DNA from 3 places in the Salipaludibacillus sp. CF4.18 genome. Region 3 is predicted to be linked to each of the others. Evidence: riboswitches for the same ligand, from Rfam matches in the RefSeq annotation. Region 3 holds a riboswitch; each other region holds the start of a gene.
The links. A riboswitch is a leader RNA that binds a small molecule or an ion and turns the genes downstream of it on or off. The one in region 3 is predicted to bind cyclic di-GMP.
Positions count from the first base shown of each region.

Region 1 (6,953 bases), on a different contig from region 3:
CTATGTGAATTAAGAGTAAAAAAAGATTTTATATCCTAATGCTAATTAGGCATGCGCCTCCCTATTAAAGTTAAATAACGTAAAAAAGAGCTGGAAAGGGTAAGCACCCTTCCCAGCTCATCTGTTAGCTCTATTGTCTACATCATTACTGCTGGAACTTTTTATTCTTTTTTAATCATTACATTTGTTAACTTACTTTACGATATTCAACTTTTCTGAAAATATAAATCTCTCATCAAGGTCAGGCTTTAAATACTCGTCCTCATATAGGTGCTTCCCTATATCTATATATATTAAACATGAATTAAGGTTTTTCATAAAAATTTCACTAGCTTCCATTAAATAATCTTTTTCTTACTAAAAACCACACGTTATATCTTATTCTTTTTAATTTTGCATAAATCTCTTGCTTCACCAAATAATACAGAGGAACCTTTGTTACCATAGTATTTAGCAAGGAAAATAAATTCACAGAATACTCACAATAAACAGAAGGTTGTTCATTCTATTGTTTCTCCGTATTGGGTTGTGGTAGAGTAAATAAGCTTTAAATTACTTATAAGAAAAACGGCAGAGCCGTCTTTTATTAAATACAGCATCCGCTTCCGCCGCCCCGAGTAGGGTGGGTTTCCCTTGATACTTGCGGCGTGAAGGTAGCTGCTAATTTTATAAATTCTTATCTTGTTAAAAAACATACATACCTTTAGGAGGCTTTATATTGAAACAACGACAAATTGAATGGCCGGTTTTTCTTATCAGCGGGGGTTCACTCGTTTTATTTGTGATCGCTTCTTTTATTTCAGTCGAGTGGATAGCTAATTTCGTTGAGTCAACATTCGCCTGGTCCGCAACTTATTTTGGTGCTTTTTGGCAAGTATTTATGCTACTTAATTTAATCGTTGCTGCCGTTATGATGGTATCCAAATATGGAAATGTGCGCCTTGGAGAGCCTGGAAAACCTGAAACGAGTACATTTAAGTGGATAGCCATGATCATGACCACTCTTCTTGGAGGCGGTGGTGTCTTTTGGGCAGCAGCAGAACCGATGTACCACTTTCTAGAGACTCCGCCAATGTATGGGGATATTGCTCCAGGTCAAGAAGCTACTATTTCACCCGCCTTGGCACAATCCTTCTTAGATTGGGGATTCTCCGGTTGGGCAATATTAGGTACATTAGGTGTTGTCGTTTTGATGTATGGCTACTCAAAAGGGTTGCCAATGAAACCTCGTACGCTTCTTTATCCCCTTTTCGGTGACAGCATTATGAAAAAAAACAGCATTCTAGGTATAATAGTAGACGCTTTTTCTATCATAGCAGTTGCTGCAGGAACGATAGGACCTATTGGCTTTTTAGGACTTCAAGCAGCCTATGGCCTTGAGTCATTGTTTGGTATCCCAAATACATTCTTAACGCAAGTAGTGATTATATTTTCTCTTGTCACCATTGCCGCCATATCTGCACTAACCGGCATTCATAAAGGAATCGAATGGCTAAGTCGTTTTAATATCATATTAACAATAACTTTGATGATCCTTATTTTAATCATAGGGCCAGCAGGTTTTATCTTCGACTCTTTCATTGGTACTTTTGGACTCTATCTTGGAGATTATTTTGAACTAAGTTTATACAGAGGGGATCGAGATTGGCTCGGCTACTGGACCATTTTCTTTTGGGCCTGGTTTATTGGTTTTGGTCCTGCCATGGCGCTTTTCATTAGCCGTATCTCTCACGGACGGACTGTTCGAGAGTTATTCCTTGCTGTCATTATTATTGCACCTCTCGTGACCAATTTTTGGTTTACCGTTGTTGGTGGATCAGGGATATTTTTCGAGCTTCAAAACCCTGGCTCTATCGGAGATGCACTCTATGAAGGCGGAATGCCGGCTACAATGATTGCGATCGCAACTCAACTACCATTCGGCACATGGGTAGCAAGTGCTTTCTTATTTGTTAGTATTGTATTTGTTGCTACGACAACTGATTCCATGGCGTACAGTATCTCTATGACAGTAACCGGAAATGATACTCCTGCTAGAAGTATTCGTGTGTTTTGGGCAATAACTATGGGAGCCGTAGCAGCAGTATTGCTATTCATAGGCGAAGGCAGTATTAATGCCCTACAGTCATTTATTGTTTTTACCGCTGTTCCTGTTTCGCTTATTCTCCTTCCTACGCTTTGGTTAGCACCTAAGGTAGTAAAAAAGATGGCTAAATCTCAAGGTATAATAAAATAGACAAAATCAAAGATTCTCAAAAGGGCATCATGGCCTTATGAGAATCTTTTTTTACGAAGTTTTCTCTTGTGAGACTTTAGTTTAGTACTTCAAGCCTAGGGTAAAATCCTTCTATTAATGGTGCTCTTCTTCAATTGCATAAGAATTACTAGTCCATACGAAATGTGTACAATGAAATAAAGTTTTGTCGAAATAGGTTGATATATGAGATAAATCATTGTAATATTATAAAAGACAGGTGATAAAGGTCCTACTAACATTATAATATTAGTATTGATATAGGCAAACTATTCGAAAGGGTAGGACGCAAAGCATAGGGTCTAAAGTATGGGAATTATTTCTTTTACCAGGATAGCCTAGCCGCCACGGTTTTCAGATGGCTGCCACAGTTATACTAGGTAGCTATTTTTCATTTTTTATAAACGAAATACTTAACTTTACATGCGTCATTATACTTAATTGTAAAAAGACCGTACAACCATAGCTTTAAAAGGGGAGCAGTGATTATATGACAAACTTAACAACGGAAAAAAATCAAAATATTACTAATTTATTGAATGGAACAGTTAATGCGATCAAGAGCGTAGTCCCGTTAAATTTGGAACTCCACAAGGCAAAGTTATCTGAACAAGTTCTAACTTTGAATTATGGTGTCTTCATAGGAATTACAGGTGACCTTAAAGGGAAAATGATATTAACAGGAGATCCTGAAGTCTTTGGTGGAATCGGGCAAACAATGTTCGGCATGCCTCTTGAGGGAGAAATGCTACTTTCTTTTAGCGGGGAGTTAGGAAATATGATAGCCGGGAGATTGTCTACTAATATCACCGAACAAGGAGTTAATACAGATATCACTTCACCAACTATATTTCAAGGGAATACTACACTTACAGGATACAAAAAAGCACTTCACGTACCTGTTTCCTTTGAAAGCGTTGGACCAATGAGTATTTACTTTTTACTAGATTAATCTATTGAAATGACTATGATGCAATTCCAACAATGAAACCGTAAATAAAGATAGGGATAAACTTAGGAGGCGAAAAAGATGGCAAGTGTTTTATTTACAGATGATGCAGCTTTTATGAGAATGCAATTGAAAGATATTTTGACTAAACTTGGTCACGAAGTAATAGGTGAAGCAGAGAATGGTCAGGTTTCCATAGAAAAGTATCAAGAATTAAAACCCGATGTTGTCACAATGGATATAACTATGCCTGAGTTAAATGGTGTAGATACACTAAAAGAAATTAAAAAACTGGATGGTAATGCACTAGTTATAATGTGTTCAGCGATGGGTCAGCAAGGCATGGTTGTTGAAGCCATTCAAGCGGGTGCGAAAGACTAAATCGTTAAGCCATTTTCTTCAGAAAGAATTCAGGAAGCTTTAGGTTTTATAAAGATACAAAGCATTCAGATATAAAACTACAGGATAGACAGTTATGATCCATTCAACTGTCTATCCTTTTTTGCTGATTTTTTTAACGTACATCTCCTTAGACGTTTATCAAGATTGACTCTATGCAGTTTCATTAGAGATCTTAATCGAACTAGAATTATGAAAACTTAATCACATACTTAGTAAAATTTTAAAAGGAATATAGTAGAAATAATTCTGGCAAAGTTGGGGATAATACTTAGAAGATTATTGTTTTCGAAAGAGAGCATCAGAGTCTCAAAATTATTTACGATAAAGGGAGTTTTCCACTAATGAATGTAAAGACCCCGATTCCTAAAGCACAAGGCATTGATAATACACTGGCTCTCATCAAAGAAGGATTTCACTTTCTTCCTGGGCTCCGCAAAGAGTTAGAATCCGATATCTTTGAAACACGTCTTATGGGACAAAAAGTAATTTGTATGGGCGGTAAAGAAGCAGCGGAAATGTTTTATAACAACAACCTATTTAAGCGAAAAGATGCTGTCCCCACGCCTATTAAAAAGTCCCTGCTAGGTGAAGGTGGAGTTCATGGACTAGATGATGAAGCTCATAAACAACGAAAAAGAATGTTTCTATCTATGATGACTCCGGAAAGACTAGAGGATGTCAGAAAGATAGCGGTAAATGAACTCGATTCAAAGGTAGCTGAGTGGGAAACCAAGGAGAACGTAGTATTCTTTGAAGAAATAAAAGAAGTTTTAACCCGAACAGGCTGCAAGTGGGCCGGAATTCCACTGCGTGATCAAGATGTAAAACAACGCGCATGGGAGCTTGGCGAAATGGTTGATTCCTTCGGCGGCTCGGTTGCACGATTCAGAAGTGGTAAAAAAGCTAGGGAAAGTCAAGAAAAGTGGTTAAAAGGAATCGTCAAAAACGTCCGTTCTGGTAAAATTCCAGCTCCGGCAAATACAGCTGCATATATTATATCCCATCACCGTGAACCTAATGGGAAACAATTGGATGCACAAATCGCTGCTGTAGAATTGAATAATATCATTCGTCCGATTGTTGCAACAGCCTATTACCTAACTTTTGGTGCAATGGCGCTACATGAACATCCGGAAACCATTTCTAGTCTTAAGGAAAACAAAAGTAATTACAGCCTCATGTTTGCTCAGGAAGTCCGTCGCTTCTATCCATTTGCTCCAGCTATGGGAGCAAAAGTAAAAAAGAGTTTCTATTGGCACAACTATCATTTTAAAAAGAACATGCTAGTTATTTTAGATATTTTTGGCACGAATCATCATCCTGACATTTGGGACCATCCAGATGAATTCAAACCAGAGCGATTTAAGGACTGGAAAGGCAGTCCCTTTTCCTTCATTCCTCAAGGTGGTGGTGATCATATTGGCCATCGATGTGCCGGTGAATGGGTTACTGTCATGATCATGCGTTCATTTTTTCAATATCTCACCGAAAATATAACATACACAGTTCCCGACCAAAATTTAAACTATAGTATGACTCGAATGCCCACTGTACCGAAAAGTCGTTTTGTCATAACCCGTGTTAAAAAACTTAAAAAGTCATTGGATGATTTAGAGGATAATGAACAAACACACACAGTCATATAACAATTCTTATCGGCACTTAATTTATGGTAATAACAAAAGTAGCTGATGTCCGAGCATCAGCTACTTCTCTTAATTGCATATTTTATTTACATAAGTCACAGGTTATTGACTAGGAGGTTGTTGACTTTGACCACTCTGCTGTTGCCCTTGCTGTGATTGTTGCTGACCTTGTTGCTGACCTTGTTGCTGTAACTGGTTTTCGGTTTGGTGCAATTGACCATTAACTTGATTCAATACACTAAAAGACTGTAGTGATTGTTCAGCATCACCTAACGTTTGCGTTACTTGCTGTAATGATTGTTGAAGCTGTTGTAACGTTTGTTGCTGCTGTTGCTCTGTTTGAGAAGTGAATTGCTGTACTTGTTGCCTGAGTGCTTGAGCTTGTTGGTTTTGTCCCGACGAATTTTGTCCCGACGAGCCTCCACCCTGTTGCTGCTGCTGTTGGCCGTTGGATTGAAGCTGTGTTAACGCTTGTTGAACAGAATCTAACTGGCTTTTTAGTGGAGTAAGTTCATTTCCTACTTCTGCACTTACTACCTTTTCAATTTGTGCTAATTCGGCAGCTTTTGCTTTTGCTCTTGCCTTTACTTGTTCTGTTTCTTTTTCCATGGCAAATTCCTCCTTGTAGTTATAATTACTACTCTTATTTGATGATACTTTTGCCGTCTGATATGCTGGAGTTGGCTTATTAATAAGCTTCAATCCAACAAATATCACGCCGACCAATACAATAAGAGCTAGGAAGAGTATCATTTCATTCATCCCATACCTCCCCTGGAACAACTAAAAAAAGCTGTTGCACAACTCATATAATTAGCAAATATAAGTGAGGTTATGCACTTCTTACGTCCCCAATTATTACAAGTAAAGAATAGCCCCATGGATAATTATAATGATATAAATCCGGGGATAATTAATCATATAAAACAAACTGATAAATAATTTAAACGACATTTCCCGGGAAATTCTGACCTTTTTTACCAATTCCCTTAAAAATCAGTGTCTTTTTTCTAAATTATTGTTTTTGTTATAATGGAAGGTTGTTTGGAAGAATAACCGCTCGCTTTCCGTGGATGATCCGCGAGCAATCGAACGCTCTGCCGGATCTCGTTTATGTAATCATAATTTTTTCTAATAAGTTGAATAAAAGAGCAAATAGACACCAACATGTAGAAATGCAGTCTACATTGACTTTCTTATTTTTGAACAAACAACTAGAAGAAGCGAAGGCTGCGACTACCACGGAAAGCGTCAGCCTATACCTAAAGCATTCGAGCCTCTAGGTTAAATAAACGTTTGTTTAAGTAACAATTCATTATCCTTTTCTAGGTGTGTCTAAATAATTGATGTTACAATAACATTAATCTTTTATCTAGGAAAGGAATGATTGTAAATGAAAGACTACCACTGCTGTGCAACTTGTATTCATTTGACTATAACAAAAACAACCAACGGTACTAAGTACTTTTGCTCTCGCTTAGGATTTGAAACGAAAACTTCTTACCAATTTAATTGTTGGGAACCAAAAGATCATATTAAAAAATTGATGGAAAAAGAACGACCGGTTTAATCATCTATCGAATGTGATTTATATTTCAGCGATATATTATATATCCATAATAAAACTAAACCTATCTAAAAAAGGAACACAAGGAAAAATCCTCGTGCTCCCAACTATCTATGATACTATTTCAACTAAATT
Region 1 is NZ_JBIMEV010000011.1:91,939-98,891, reverse strand. It holds gene ACHABW_RS09715 (BCCT family transporter) at 719-2,236, shown strand; cyclic di-GMP riboswitch class I at 2,508-2,604, shown strand; gene ACHABW_RS09710 (chemotaxis protein CheX) at 2,745-3,206, shown strand; gene ACHABW_RS09705 (response regulator) at 3,285-3,584, shown strand; gene ACHABW_RS09700 (cytochrome P450) at 3,947-5,251, shown strand; gene ACHABW_RS09695 (hypothetical protein) at 5,354-6,013, opposite strand; gene ACHABW_RS09690 (amino acid ABC transporter ATP-binding protein) at 6,947-6,953, opposite strand, start outside.
Region 1: it holds a riboswitch for cyclic di-GMP, as region 3 does, so the genes downstream of both, ACHABW_RS09710 (chemotaxis protein CheX) here and ACHABW_RS07550 (flagellar assembly protein A) in region 3, are expected to answer to the same signal.

Region 2 (6,953 bases), on a different contig from region 3:
GTGAAAAACTTGGATACCGTTTTAATCCGGGAATCTGCCGGAGATATGTGGTGGGCTTAAGAGAAGTTAAGTTGGATGTTTCAAAAGGTATGTTAACCTTTTGGAGCATCTTTTTTGTTTGTGAAAAATAAGAATATTAAGCATTATTTTCAACTTGAAATTCCCCAGTTGATACCATCTGTTTCATGTAATTTATTTATTGACACGCCATGTGTAATTCGTTACATTGTTTAAGTATGTTTTTTAAGGGAGTATGGTAGACCGCAGTTCAGACCCCGCGTATTAAAATAAAACTGCAGCAGTACAGCATTTTATAGAGGGGATTTGGCGGGAGCTCGTACTGTATTTGTAAATAAAGCTATGAGCTTTTTAGGAGGAAAAAATGGATACTCAGAATGAGACACAGGTTAGAATTACAACAGCAGATCCATCAGCACTAGGATTGTTCGGTTTAGCAATGGTAACATTGGTCGCATCATCACAAAAATTAGGAATAACAGAAGGGCTTTCTTTAATTCTACCATGGGCATTTTTCTTAGGTGGAATGGCTCAGTTAATAGCGGCGATACTAGATTCCAAGCATAATAACATGTTTGGAACAACGGCTTTCGGAGCATTTGGACTCTTTTGGTTTGGTGTAGGAGCTAGCTGGTTGATTCAATTAGGAGTTTTCGGTGAAACACTGGCAGCAAATGCAGATCCAAAACAACTTGGGATTGCCTTTCTTGGCTATTTAATTTTCACTCTTTTTATGACAATCGGAGCAATGGAGACAAACAAAGTATTATTCTTCATCTTTGTTTTTATTGATTTCTTATTCATTGGCTTAACGTTAAGCTCCTTTAACGTGATGTACGAAGTCACGCATATGTTAGCAGCAATAGCGGAGTTAATCATTGCCTTGCTGTCTTTTTACGGTGCCGGTGCCATCTTATTAAACAAGCACTTCGGAAAAGTTTTCCTGCCAATAGGACAACCCTTTGGAATCTTTAAAAAGTAGTTTTAATTTGATATACGGATAGAATCAGAGTCTAGAATTAACTTTCTAGGCTTTTTGTTATGCGAAATAACTTACTTTTTAATGACCACTGCATAAATAGATAAGTGAAGAGCCACAGATAAATGTATTTTGATAGAAAATATTGATTAGTTACATTCGACGTAACGGTCACTCTCCGAATGTAACTATCAGCCGTAAATGGTGACATTCAAATATTGTCTAAGCGCGGACTGTTCCTAAACGCCATCATTAGCGACAATCCGTCTGAGTTGTGCGTCTGACTGTAGCTAAACCAGACTATAGTAACACGCATCTGCGATATTACGATGAGTGTCACTAAAGCAGAATTAAATTAGGTCATATTATCTATCCATTGTATCCTTAAAATATTTAGTCTCAATCGTCTTTTCAGGAAAAACTCGAGCAGAGAGTTTTGGTACATACATTCCAAGGCTAATAGACCGTGCTAATGAGAATAAAATGAACGATGCCCACAAACCGTGATTCTGAAAAATAGGTACAAGGATAGCTGCACTTGTGATGAAAACGAGCATTGAGACAATAAGGGAATTCCTGATTGGAGCGGCTTCGGTTGCACCTGAGAAAACGCCGTTTAGCTGTATGCCCCAGAATGTAAAAATCGGAAATAATAACAACCAGAAAAAATAGATCTCCGAAAGACGTTGTACTTGAGGAATGGACGTATAAAACGAAATAATTACTTCTGCCCCGGCTACAAGCGAGAGAGTTAGCGCAACACTAAATATAATGCCCCACTTTGCGGAGAGCTTTAATATATTATGAAATAACTTAGGCTGTTTCATTCCTATGGATCTGCCGATTAATATACTGCTTGCATTGGATAGGCCACCGAAGCAATAGGCAAGCAAAAAATGAATTTGAAATAAAATGGCATTGGCTGCCAAAGTTGTGTCATCCATTCTTGCTCCTAAGGAAGTAAACATCGTATAAACCGTTAGCAAGCATACAGAGCGAATAAATAAATCCCGATTCACTTCTAGCATTTTTTTAAAGGAACTTGTGTTTGAAATATCTGACCACGAGAATAAAGACCAGTTTAAAAGGGTTTTGTTGAGAAGGAGGAGTAGAATGATTCCGCTCAAAACAGCACTTAATTCTGCGAGTAAACTAGCAAATGCTACTCCTTGTACGCCCCAGTTGAAGACATGGACAAATAAGAGATCTAACAAAATATTAATCGTATTCATGCCTATTTGAATGAACAGGGCGCTCTTTACATAGCTTTTTCCGATCAACCAGCCAAGAATTACAAAGTTAACGAGTGTAAAAGGGGACGACCAGATTCGAATATTAAAATAGAGCTCAGCTTGTTCTGCGACCTCCGTGGTAGGGTGAATGACAGTTAGTGACAGCCACCTGATAGGTTCCTGGAAAATGATAAAGGCTAAACCAAAAAAAACAGCGATCATAAAAGGACGAATAAATGCTTGATAAAGTTCTTTTTCATTGTTTGCACCATGCGCTTGTGCAGTGAAACCTGATGTACTTACTCTTAGAAATCCCAATACCCAGAATAAGGTATTGAAGACTATACTTCCAACTGCCACACCACCGATGTAGGAAGGATCAGTCAATTGGCCAACCACAGCAGTATCAACAGAACTTAACAAAGGCGTTGTCATTGTAGAAATCATTAAGGGAATGGCAAGTTTCATATATTGATTACTAGTTACCTCAGTTTGTAAAGGTACAGGAGGAAGGCTTGAGGAAGTTCCCATTTTGGTTCTCCTTTTTTTCTTTTTTTGTGGAGGGACGAATTAGTGATTTTTAATACAGATGACGATTTTTTAATCCAACTTTACGCAGGAGTTCAATCGAATTCTGTTTCTGATTAAGTCGGTCGGTTCCAGTTATAAAGGCTATGGAAAGGTTGAATATAGTCTCTTCTTTCCTTCCGAAAAACAATTGTATCATTATTTTAGAGATACCTTAACAAACGTTTTTTTATTTGTGCTTTGTTATTCATAGATTCAGAAACAGTTCATTATAATTGCTTGACGCTAACTGGGAATCTATGTATAATCGTAAAGCGCAATGATTTCGATTTAAAATCAAAAGAAGGAGTGTTTATTATGAATTCATCTATCAAAATGTTAAGTATTTTCACAATCACCGCTTTTTTAGCAGCAGGATGCGGGTCTTCCAATTCTGCGGAAGAAGCATCCGCCGACGAAGAAAAAAATAACGGCTCCTCCTCTGAGACAGTTGAAACTACCGAAACGGAGGAAGAGACAAATTCGAACAGCCATAATCATGAAAATAATCACGATCATGACGATGATAACAACCACAATCATGAGAACAATCACGATCACGATCATGATGAGGAAACGGAACAAATTTACAACGGGTATTTTGAAGATGAGCAGGTGGAAGATCGCTCCCTCTCTGATTTGGAAGGGGATTGGCAATCTGTCTACCTCTACTTACTGGATGGTGAACTGAATGACGTTTTCTCGCATAAAGCCGAGCAAGATGAGGATATGACTGAGGAGGAATATAAAGAATATTATGAGGTCGGTTATGAAACAAATGTCGACCGGATTGTTTTCGAGGATGACACGGTTACCTTTCATGAAGATGGAGAGGCATATTCCAGTGAGTATTCGTATGATGGGTATGAAATTCTTACGTACGATGCAGGAAATAGAGGCGTTAGGTTCATCTTTGAACGGATGGACGAATCTGAGTATATGCCGCAGTATATTCAATTCAGTGATCATATTATTTCCCCTACAAAATCGGACCACTATCACCTGTATTGGGGAGACAACCGCGAAGAACTGCTAGAAGAAGTTACCAACTGGCCGACTTATTACCCATCAGACATGGATGGCCACGAGATTGCGCACGAGATGATTGCTCATTAAATCTTTCCATTATTAGTCATTGCTATATAATAGAAGGATCTTACTAGAACTTTAGTGAAAGTGCTTAAGAGGTAATTCAGCTCGGAAGGATTGATACGGACCAATCCTAGTTATAGTGATGCAGCATCGTGAAATCATTGATCAGTTTCGCCGTGAAAGCTAACGATTTATTATAAAGAAGACACTACGGGTTTTTCTTACAAGAATTATAAAATCATTGGTTTTTAGAGATTGTTGTTTTACTTTGAACGGAGAGGCTTGAATCCGCTCTAAGCGGACCTTTAAAAACAACAAATCGCTATAGAATACAGAAAAACTGCTCCAGAATTATGGGGCAGTTTTTTCTATGAAACTAATTATTTGATATTTTTATGCTGTCACTACTTTATCTTCCTCATCGAGAGGTTCCATGCGATTAACGGAAATACTGGATAGTAAGCCGAGTATGTAATTCTTTAGATATATAATATATGTTTAATTTGAAACTTTGAATAGTTAAATATAACTAGTCTACTAAGAGTTTGTATGGTAAAATATAACTGTGTATATTTAAATATATTTCTTTGAACCGGCAAACTCATTGAAAAGTGAGGACGCAAAGCTACAGGCCTAAGGAGATCACTATGGTTGCTGGGTTCCCAAAGGAATAACGAACGAAGTTATTTCCATAAGGGAGTAGCTTTTTTGTATACATGTTTACATACTAACTAATACATTTGAGAGAATGTGAGGAACTATTATGATGACTAAAAAACAGTCAGGCGCTCTGCTTATTACCATTATCATCACATTATTTTACGTGTGGAATTATCTATTTAAAGAAAACGAATGGATGGGTGCACTTGGAGCGAGTTCTATTCCATTTATTGGAGGAACCTTGAGTTTAATCTGGCTTTATCAGGCATATCGTAAGAATAGAACGACGCAAAGATATTTCTGGCTGTTGTTAATTTTTGGTGTCTTTCTAAACATTTCAGGAAATTTGATCTGGACTTTAGGCATAATTACCATAGGGGACACTACTTATCCTGATATTTCATGGTTACTCTGGCTCTTAGCGTATATATTCTATTTAGCAGCATTAATTTATAAAACGAAGATAATTAATGGCTTTGGTGCAAATAACCCGTATTTATTTAATATCACTGTTTTTATGTTGATTGCTTCTGTAATCAGTATTCATTATTTCATTGAACCACTCATCGTTATTCAAAGTAATTCCTTTTTGATGACAATCATTAATATTGGTTTTCAAATATCTAACTTAAGTATTGCGTTTGTTGTAATGTATCTCTATTACCTTGCTCGACATAGTATTGAAAAAAAGCTGATTCAAATTATAATTATTGCATTTTCCGTGAGACTTATTGCTGACACAGGTTATACATTTATATCCATTCATGGGACTTATGAGATAGGAGGTTTTATCGAACCATTATGGGTATTTGCTGTCATGTTGATGGGGTTTGCCAGCTTTTTTGAGCAGGAACACGCGTATAATAATATACAAACAAAAAGTTATGTAAAAGAGAAAGAGCCTATTTTTCCATATATAAGTGCGGTAATTCTCATTGTACTAGTTGCCCAAAGCTACCAATGGGAGCTTAATGCTTTAAGTATTGGTATAAGTATAATTTTCTTTATGATTATTATTCGGCACCTCTCGATTATTAAGAAAAATAAGAATCTGATGAGTGAATACAGAAATTTAGCGTTTCATGATTCATTAACCGGTCTGAATAATCGGACAAGTTTTCATCACGATTTAGGACTTCAGATGGGAAACGCAAAACAAATTGACAGCACAGTTGCTTTGTTATTGATTGATTTAGATCAATTTAAACTTGTAAATGACACGCTTGGCCATCAAATAGGCGATCAACTGTTAAAATTAGCTTCGGTACGGTTACAATGTTCAACAGGTAATGATGCAGAGATTTACAGAATAGGTGGAGATGAATTTGTTATCATTCTATCAGATGCTACAGAGGAAAATTGTATTAAAGTAGCTAGAAAAATATTAAAAGAGTTTTCAAAATCTTTTAGTGTTGCTGGTCATGAAATGACAGTTACAGCAAGTATTGGAATAAGTTTATATCCGGAGCATGGGGAAGATCGGGAATCGTTACTTAAAAATGCAGATGCCGCCATGTACTTGGCAAAGGGAAATGGAAGGAATAAATTCCGTTTTTACAATTCGAAATTGAATGAGATAATGGTACGAAAGATGAAAATTGATAGTGAATTAAGAAAAGCAATGGAAAATAACGAATTCCATCTTGTGTATCAACCTAAAATTAATCTACAATCAAGAGAAATTATTGGTATGGAAGCGCTCTTACGGTGGAATAGTACTGAACTTGGATCAGTATCACCGGTTGAGTTTATCTCTATAGCAGAAGAAACGGGACAAATTGTTGCCATTGGAGAATGGGTTTTAGAAACAGCTTGTAAACAAAACAAAAGATGGCAAGAGGCAGGATTTCCACTTTTATGCGTGTCGGTAAATGTGTCTGTCCGGCAATTCCAGCAAAACGCTTTCCTTGAAACCGTAAAAGGTGTTTTACAAAATACAGGTCTTGAACCTCAGTTTTTAGAATTAGAAATCACAGAAAGTGTGATGCAAAATAAAGCCGAGTCTACTGAATTGTTAAAAGGATTGCGGAAGATTGGCGTGAAGACATCGATTGATGATTTTGGAACGGGATACTCCTCCTTGAATATTCTTAGAGAGCTTCCCATTGATACGATTAAAATCGACAAGTCATTTATTGATGGTATTTTGGACTCGGCAAGTGAATCGATGATTAAAACAATTATGGATATAGGATTGAATTTAAATCTTGAGGTGATTGCTGAAGGGATAGAGCATGAATGTCAGGTTGAAATGTTAGAAAAATACAACTGTAGATTTGGACAAGGTTATTTGTTTTTAAAGCCTACAGATAGAGCTGGTTTCGAGAAATATCTTGAAACGTATACTGCTCAAACTAGCTTGAATTAGTTGAATGGGTATTGTGTGATTCACAAAAAAGAGGTAT
Region 2 is NZ_JBIMEV010000079.1:4,595-11,547, forward strand. It holds gene ACHABW_RS23935 (sugar phosphate isomerase/epimerase family protein) at 1-60, shown strand, start outside; gene ACHABW_RS23940 (acetate uptake transporter) at 383-1,000, shown strand; gene ACHABW_RS23945 (MATE family efflux transporter) at 1,363-2,760, opposite strand; gene ACHABW_RS23950 (ZinT/AdcA family metal-binding protein) at 3,115-3,912, shown strand; cyclic di-GMP riboswitch class I at 4,473-4,555, shown strand; gene ACHABW_RS23955 (putative bifunctional diguanylate cyclase/phosphodiesterase) at 4,652-6,916, shown strand.
Region 2: it holds a riboswitch for cyclic di-GMP, as region 3 does, so the genes downstream of both, ACHABW_RS23955 (putative bifunctional diguanylate cyclase/phosphodiesterase) here and ACHABW_RS07550 (flagellar assembly protein A) in region 3, are expected to answer to the same signal.

Region 3 (6,953 bases):
CTCTAGAAAACCTTTCAGGGATAGCATTAGGTCTTACTCTCGATAATTTTGGGTGGTTCTACATGCTATCGACTGCCTTTTTTATCGCTTTCGTTTTATTCTTGGCAGTCAGCCCTTTCGGAAAACTTAAATTAGGGAAACCACATGAAAAACCAGAGTATAAGTTTTTAACATGGCTTGGCATGCTCTTTTCTGCTGGAATTGGTGTTGGTTTCGTTTTCTGGGGCGTGGCAGAACCTGTTCTCTATTTCTTCGATCCACATCCAGACTACGTTGGTGCGTCTGAAGGGGTTAGAGCCGCCGCAGGTCTGCGATACGGAGTTTTCCACTGGGCATTACATCCGTGGGCTATCTTCTCGCTCGTAGCTTTGACGTTAGCTTATGTACAATATAGAAAGGATCAACCGGCATTAATAAGTTCTGCTTTCCAGCCTATTTTAGGTGATAAAGCACACGGTCCTTTCGGAAAAGCAATCGATACATTGGCTGTTCTGGCAACTGCTACCGGTGTTGCTACGACATTTGGGCTAAGTGCGATGCAAATTACCGGGGGTCTATCCTATCTTGTTGACTGGATCCCAAACAACTCTACAACTCAATTTACGGTTATTGCAATTGTTACCGTTTTATTTATCTTTTCAGCTGCAACCGGAGTTAACAAAGGAATTAAGATTTTGAGCACCCTTAACTTAACCGTGGCAGCAATTTTGCTAGTTTTTGTGCTTGTATTTGGTCCAACTCTTTTTATAGCACAAAATTTTGTGACTACCATCGGCAGCTATATTACTAACGTCACCCAAATGAGTTTAGACTTAAACCCGTTTGGAGATGGTGAATGGTTGGGAAGCAACACTATTTTCTTCTGGGCCTGGCACATTTCATGGGCTCCATTTATGGGTATTTTTATCGCAAGAATTTCTCGTGGCCGAACCATCCGAGAATTCATTGGAGGCGTATTAATTGTTCCTTCTTTATTAGCAGCACTATGGTTCACAGTTTTTGGCGGAACAGCTTTAGATATGATATTAAATGGAAATGAACAAATTGGTGATTTAGTCACGAACGAAGTTGAAGTGGCATTGTTTGCAACGCTTAGCGGACTGCCTTTCAGTGGAATTATGAGTACTTTAGCTGTATTACTAATTCTCGTTTTCTTTATTACTTCTGCCGATTCTGCCTCTTATGTTTTAGGTGCAATGACAAGCGGTGGCAGTCTAAGTCCTAAGCTATCCGTTAAAGTTATTTGGGGCTTTTTGATCGCTGGTACTGCAAGTGTTCTTTTAATCAGCGGTGGATTGGAGGGCTTACAGACCGCCTCCATTGTCGCAGCTCTGCCATTCGCTCTCATCATGATTGTGATGATTTTCTCACTCCTGATTATGATGGGACAAGATTTAAAAGCGGACAAAATTCTAAAGAACAAACGTCATACTCGCCAAGTAAAAGATGAAGTCTATGGCGGAATGCAAGAAAATATCTATGATAACTTCAAAGAAGAAGCGTACGGCGATATGAAAGACGACATTTATGAACAGGTAAAAGATGAAGTGTACGATGATTTCAGAGAAGAGGCATATAAAGATATTAAAACCGAAGTATACGACCAGGTTAAAGATGAAGTATATGATGATATTAAAAACGAGGTGTACGAGGAATTTAAAGAAAAAATTTATCAAGATCTTCGAAAGGATCTTGGCGATCAATTATCTGACGACTTTTCTCCTTCGGAAGAAAAGAAAACTGTAAAAGATTCACACAAAGATAATCCTGATAGTAAGAAATAAGCATACTAATGAAATGGAGTATGATATTAAGCTAAGAGTATTAAAAAGGGCACTCAAATGAATTTCACTTGAGTGCCCTTTTTCATTTAAATGAACTTCATCACCTGACTGCCCAGAAACATTCCAATCAGAAAAGCAATCATAGCTCCTCCTATGGATAAACTTACATATGTAATAAACTCTCGCTTTTTTTGTTTCTGTAATAAGGTCACGGCTTCTACACTAAACGTTGAAAATGTCGTGAATGCTCCGCAGAATCCAACTGCGAAAACTAAGAAAGGAAGATCATCATAAACTATCTGAGGAACTTCCTGATATACCCCTCCGAAAAATAGACCAAGAAATAAGGAGCCGAGTATATTCACCATAAGCATCGCTGTTGGTATACTTCTCTGTTTTAGGTGCGACTTCACCCACGCTCCAAGCAAATACCTGCATGAGGCGCCTAGTCCACCTCCTAATGCAACAAGCAGGATGTTCATGACCATTCCCTCGATTCCTTCTTAACACTTCTATTAGCAAGGTACTGCCCTATCATCAATCCAATAGCGGCAACAAACATCCCGCCGAATAGTGATATGAGAAGATAAGTCGCCAATGATCCCATTGAATCGGTCCCGCCTAAGAGCACAGCATCTGCCGCTAAGGTCGACATCGTCGTAAACCCCCCACAAAAACCAACACCAATCCCTTCTTTCAAAACAGGTACGATTACCTTCACAAGTGTCCATCCTGTTAATGTCCCTAACAATAAACTGCCTATGATATTTTCAATAATCGTTCCTACAGGAAACAGGAGGGTCGTCGTTTGCATATTTATCAAATATCTTAACAATGTCCCTAAAGATCCACCAAGAAAAACAGAAAGAACCACCCATCCATGTTTTTGCATCATCCCGAACGCAACCTTTCATCTTCTCTTTCATTATCATCGCATAAAGCATTTCTCAATATCAAATTAATTGTTGATAATTAAACGGGGGGTGGGGTCGTAGTATTGATTATTTTATGTTTTCAAAAAAATATATATTTAGATCTTATTTAAGTTTATAATAAAAGTAATTAGACGTTATTTACCAATTTGAATTTAACACCTTTAAACAAAAGACTGACGATAACGGCAAATCTATTGAAAAATAGAGACGCAAAGCTACAGATCTAACGGACTAATATAAATGTATGTCTTATGATGGCTGAGCTACCGAAACAGGATAATCCCTGTTTCTTAACCATAATAATATGGAAAGAGGCGGTGATAACCTTGACTCAATCATTAGTATTTCAAGGGAAAAATAGAGATTCCGTTGTTAAAAAGGCTCTCTACGAACTTCAATTACAAGAAGATGATGTAGAAATCAAAGTAATAGATTCCGGTTCCAATCGTTTATTTGGACTCAGTAAATCAAAAGTGAAAATAGAAGTAGTCATTAAAGAAAAAAATTCAGAAATACCAGAAAAGGAATTGAACTGGGAAGAGCTGCTTAAACAAGAAATCCATGACCAAAGCACTCCTAGCACTCACGCCACCGCTAACATTTCACAAGTGAATCTACTTGGAAAAGCATGGATTAAAGATGGAAACTTGTATTTTAAAGATTCAGATACTGCAAAACCAATCATAGAGCCGACAGAATCACTTCAAGTGAAGAAAAACGGGGAAATCATTAAAGAGAAAACCTTTCTCTCACAAGGTGATTCCATTACATTTGAATTAACCCCAAAAACTGTAGAAACAGCTTGGTCTCTTAAGGTTAATCAAGAGACACAGACTGTCATCCTTTCTATTAAGCCCGGATATTATTTGATTCCTTATATACCGGATCATCCACCCAATGAAAAGATAACTTTACTGCCAAAAGAAAGAAAGCAACCGAATAATCAATTGATGGAAGAAGATGTATTTGAACAATTAGCCAAAATGAAAGTCATTCATGGCATTGAAACTAATAAAATTAAAGAAGCATGCTCTACGCTGGAGGAAAAAACCTTCGTCATTGCCGAAGGACTTCTACCAAAGCACGGTAAGCACGGTGAGGTTAATTTCACTATTGATACAAAGGAAAAGAAATTAAATTTTGCTGAAAATGTGGATGGAACGATGGATTTTAGAGAATCCATTTACATTCCCTCCATCGAAGAAGGGCAACTTTTAGGTACTGTTGACGAGCCCACTGGTGGCGAAGATGGTATCACAATCTATGGCGATGTTATGAAAGCGAAGCCGGGTAAAGCAGTTACGCTGAAAGTTGGCAGTGGCGTCTCTTATCTAGAAGAAGAGAATAAACTGATTAGTACGGAGAATGGTCGTCCAAAAATCGAGAAACTCGGTCAATTAGTTCGAGTATCTGTATTACCCAAACTTTTACATCACGGAGACTTAAATCTAGAACACGGAAACATTCATTTTGTGGGCGATGTAGAAATAACAGGGCACGTAAATGAACAGATGACGGTGGATGCAGAAGGATCTGCGTTTATTCACAGAAGTGTCCTTCACAGCATAATTCAGACGAGGAACTCCATTACCGTAGCCGGGAATGCCATATCTAGTTCTTTAATCGCGGGAAAAAACAGCCTTGTATTTGATCAAATGTACACACAATTGGAGCCATTTATTCTGGAGTTTCATCAATTTCAAACGATGTTAAAACAGCTGGTCAAATCACCACACTACCAACAAATAAAACCCAACAGTCAAGGATTAGGTCCTGCCATTCGAGTATTAATGGAAACAAAATTTAAAGACTTTTCTTTAAAGTGTAAAGCGATGATCTCTTTAATCAACGATAAACAAAACTTACTCGATCGGCGTTGGCAAACCTTTGCCGGTAAAATTTATAAAGGGTTACTCGTCTATCACACTAATGCATTTAATAACCTATCCGATCTTGAAACGTTTAGTGATGAAGTATACGAACTATTGGACATTTGTCAAAGTCCCTCCAATTCAGTCTCAACTATTAAACTTTTATATACAATGAATAGTGATATACATTGTAACGGGGATGTCCAAATTGCCGGAAAGGGCTCTATTCATTCAAAGATCCATGCTGACGGCGAAGTCACGATAAAAGGGAAACTAATGGGGGGTTATATTTTCGGGAAAAAAGGTGTACGGATTGAGAATGCCGGCTCTGAATCCGGAGTGAAAACAGTGATAGAAGTTCCAGAAGATCAAACAATTGAAATAAAACAGGCTTATACGGATGTTTTTTTGAGGATAGGACAGAAGCAACTTAAACTAACTGATACCAAGACAAATATAAAAGCCTACTTGAATAATGATCATCAAATAGTCCTTTATTAAACAACTATTTTTACCTTCAGTGAGAAACTTCGCTGAAGGATTTTTGCATAAATCAAAATAATGAGGTCTCCTATGAGAAAAGTGTATCGTCTTTTGTATTTGTTACTCGGTTATCATGGATGTTAGAAAAAATTACCACTCCCTTTCCGTGGATGATCGGCGAGCCTCCTCGAACAAACTGACGCTCTGCGGGTTCTTGCTTGGATCATTTTTCCAAAGGAGTCTCCATGAATTTTTCGTTTTTGCTCTCGTTTTCGACCTGCTACGACGGTAACACCTACCTCTTTTTTCGATTTCTAATCTCCTTCATCCTCGCCTTTTCTCTCGTTTTCAACGTGCTACTTTTGTAGGTGCTACGACGGTAGCAATGTTTTCTGCGACGAGTAACCGCAGGAGCACCTACCTTTTTTTCGACTTCTAATCTCCTTCATTCTCGCCTTTGCTCTTGTTTTCAACGTGCTACTTTGGTAGGTGCTACGACGGTAGCACCTACCTCTTTTCTAGACTTCCAATCTCCTTCATTCTCGCCTTTGCTCTTGTTTTCAACGTGCTACTTTTGTAGGTGCTACGACGGTAGCACCTACCTCTTTTTTCGACTTCTAATCTCCTTCATCCTCGCCTATGCTCTCGTTTTCAACGTGCTACTTTTGTAGGTGCTACGCGGAAAGCGTCCCCCTAGAGCAAATTCTAGCCTCTCCGTTCGTAGAAAAAAACAATCTCCAAAAAACCGATAACTTTATAAATTATGGTAAAAATAAACTTAAAATGCTGTCCCGTAAAGGTTTTAAAAAACCTTAAGAGACAGCATTTTGATTTTAATATCGATTTATCAATTACTGCAAATGAATTAGCAGTATTGTAAATCACTACTCTTCCTCATCTTTAACCTCAACTGTCCGAATTGTTTGATGACGGAACTCTTGAAGCTCTCCATCCTCAGTCTCAACCATGAATTCCGATACCATATGAACGTCAAAACTTCCTGGGTCAGTGTCGACTTCAACAGTGAAACCTGTTCTTTCACCGTCTTCTTCCAAGGTTGTTTGTTGATCTACATCTACGTCCTCTCCTTCGTATTCATAAAGGACCTCATCATCTAAGGTTATTTTTTCAATCCAAGCAATACTACTGCCAAACTGGAACGTAGTTGGGTCCACTCCCTCATAAACAATATATGGCGTTGCCGAGAGGCTCCCCCCTGAATAAACCGGATTGATATTCAAATCTATATCTTCATGTTCAGAAGCTCCACCACATTGCTTAAACGTAATTAGAGAAAGAAATATAAACGTTAATGACACGAATTTCACTCTATCACCTGCTTATACTATAATAGTAATCTATTTCTATATTACTATAGATCGACAAAATATGGGTGAAATTTGGAAAAATTCCTCGAAATATTTCACAGCAAACTTCTTGCCTCTTGATCAGCTATTATTATCAAACTAGGATGTTTTTGTAAAATGGTCACCGGGAACTTATCATTTACAGCTCCATGCATTAACTGATATATTGCTTCCGCCTTTTCTGCTCCTGAAGCGAGCAACAAAATACTTTTACTTTCCATAATGGTTTGAATCCCCATCGTAATTGCCTTATTCGGAACATCCTTTTCATCAGTAAAATACCTTGCATTTGCTTCGATTGTTGAAGGAGCTAAATCTACCACTTGCGTTCTACCATGGAAGGAACTTCCCGGCTCATTAAAACCAATATGACCATTACTTCCGACACCAAGTAATTGTAAATTAATGCCTCCCAAATCTTGTATTAACTGTTCATATCGTTTGCATTCTCCAGTAATATTTTCAGCATTTCCATTTGGAAGATGGGTTTGGTCTTTTTTAAGATTCAAAAAC
Region 3 is NZ_JBIMEV010000008.1:35,436-42,388, forward strand. It holds gene ACHABW_RS07535 (BCCT family transporter) at 1-1,784, shown strand, start outside; gene crcB (fluoride efflux transporter CrcB) at 1,871-2,272, opposite strand; gene ACHABW_RS07545 (fluoride efflux transporter FluC) at 2,263-2,679, opposite strand; cyclic di-GMP riboswitch class I at 2,894-2,990, shown strand; gene ACHABW_RS07550 (flagellar assembly protein A) at 3,046-5,091, shown strand; gene ACHABW_RS07555 (hypothetical protein) at 5,958-6,401, opposite strand; gene nagB (glucosamine-6-phosphate deaminase) at 6,497-6,953, opposite strand, start outside.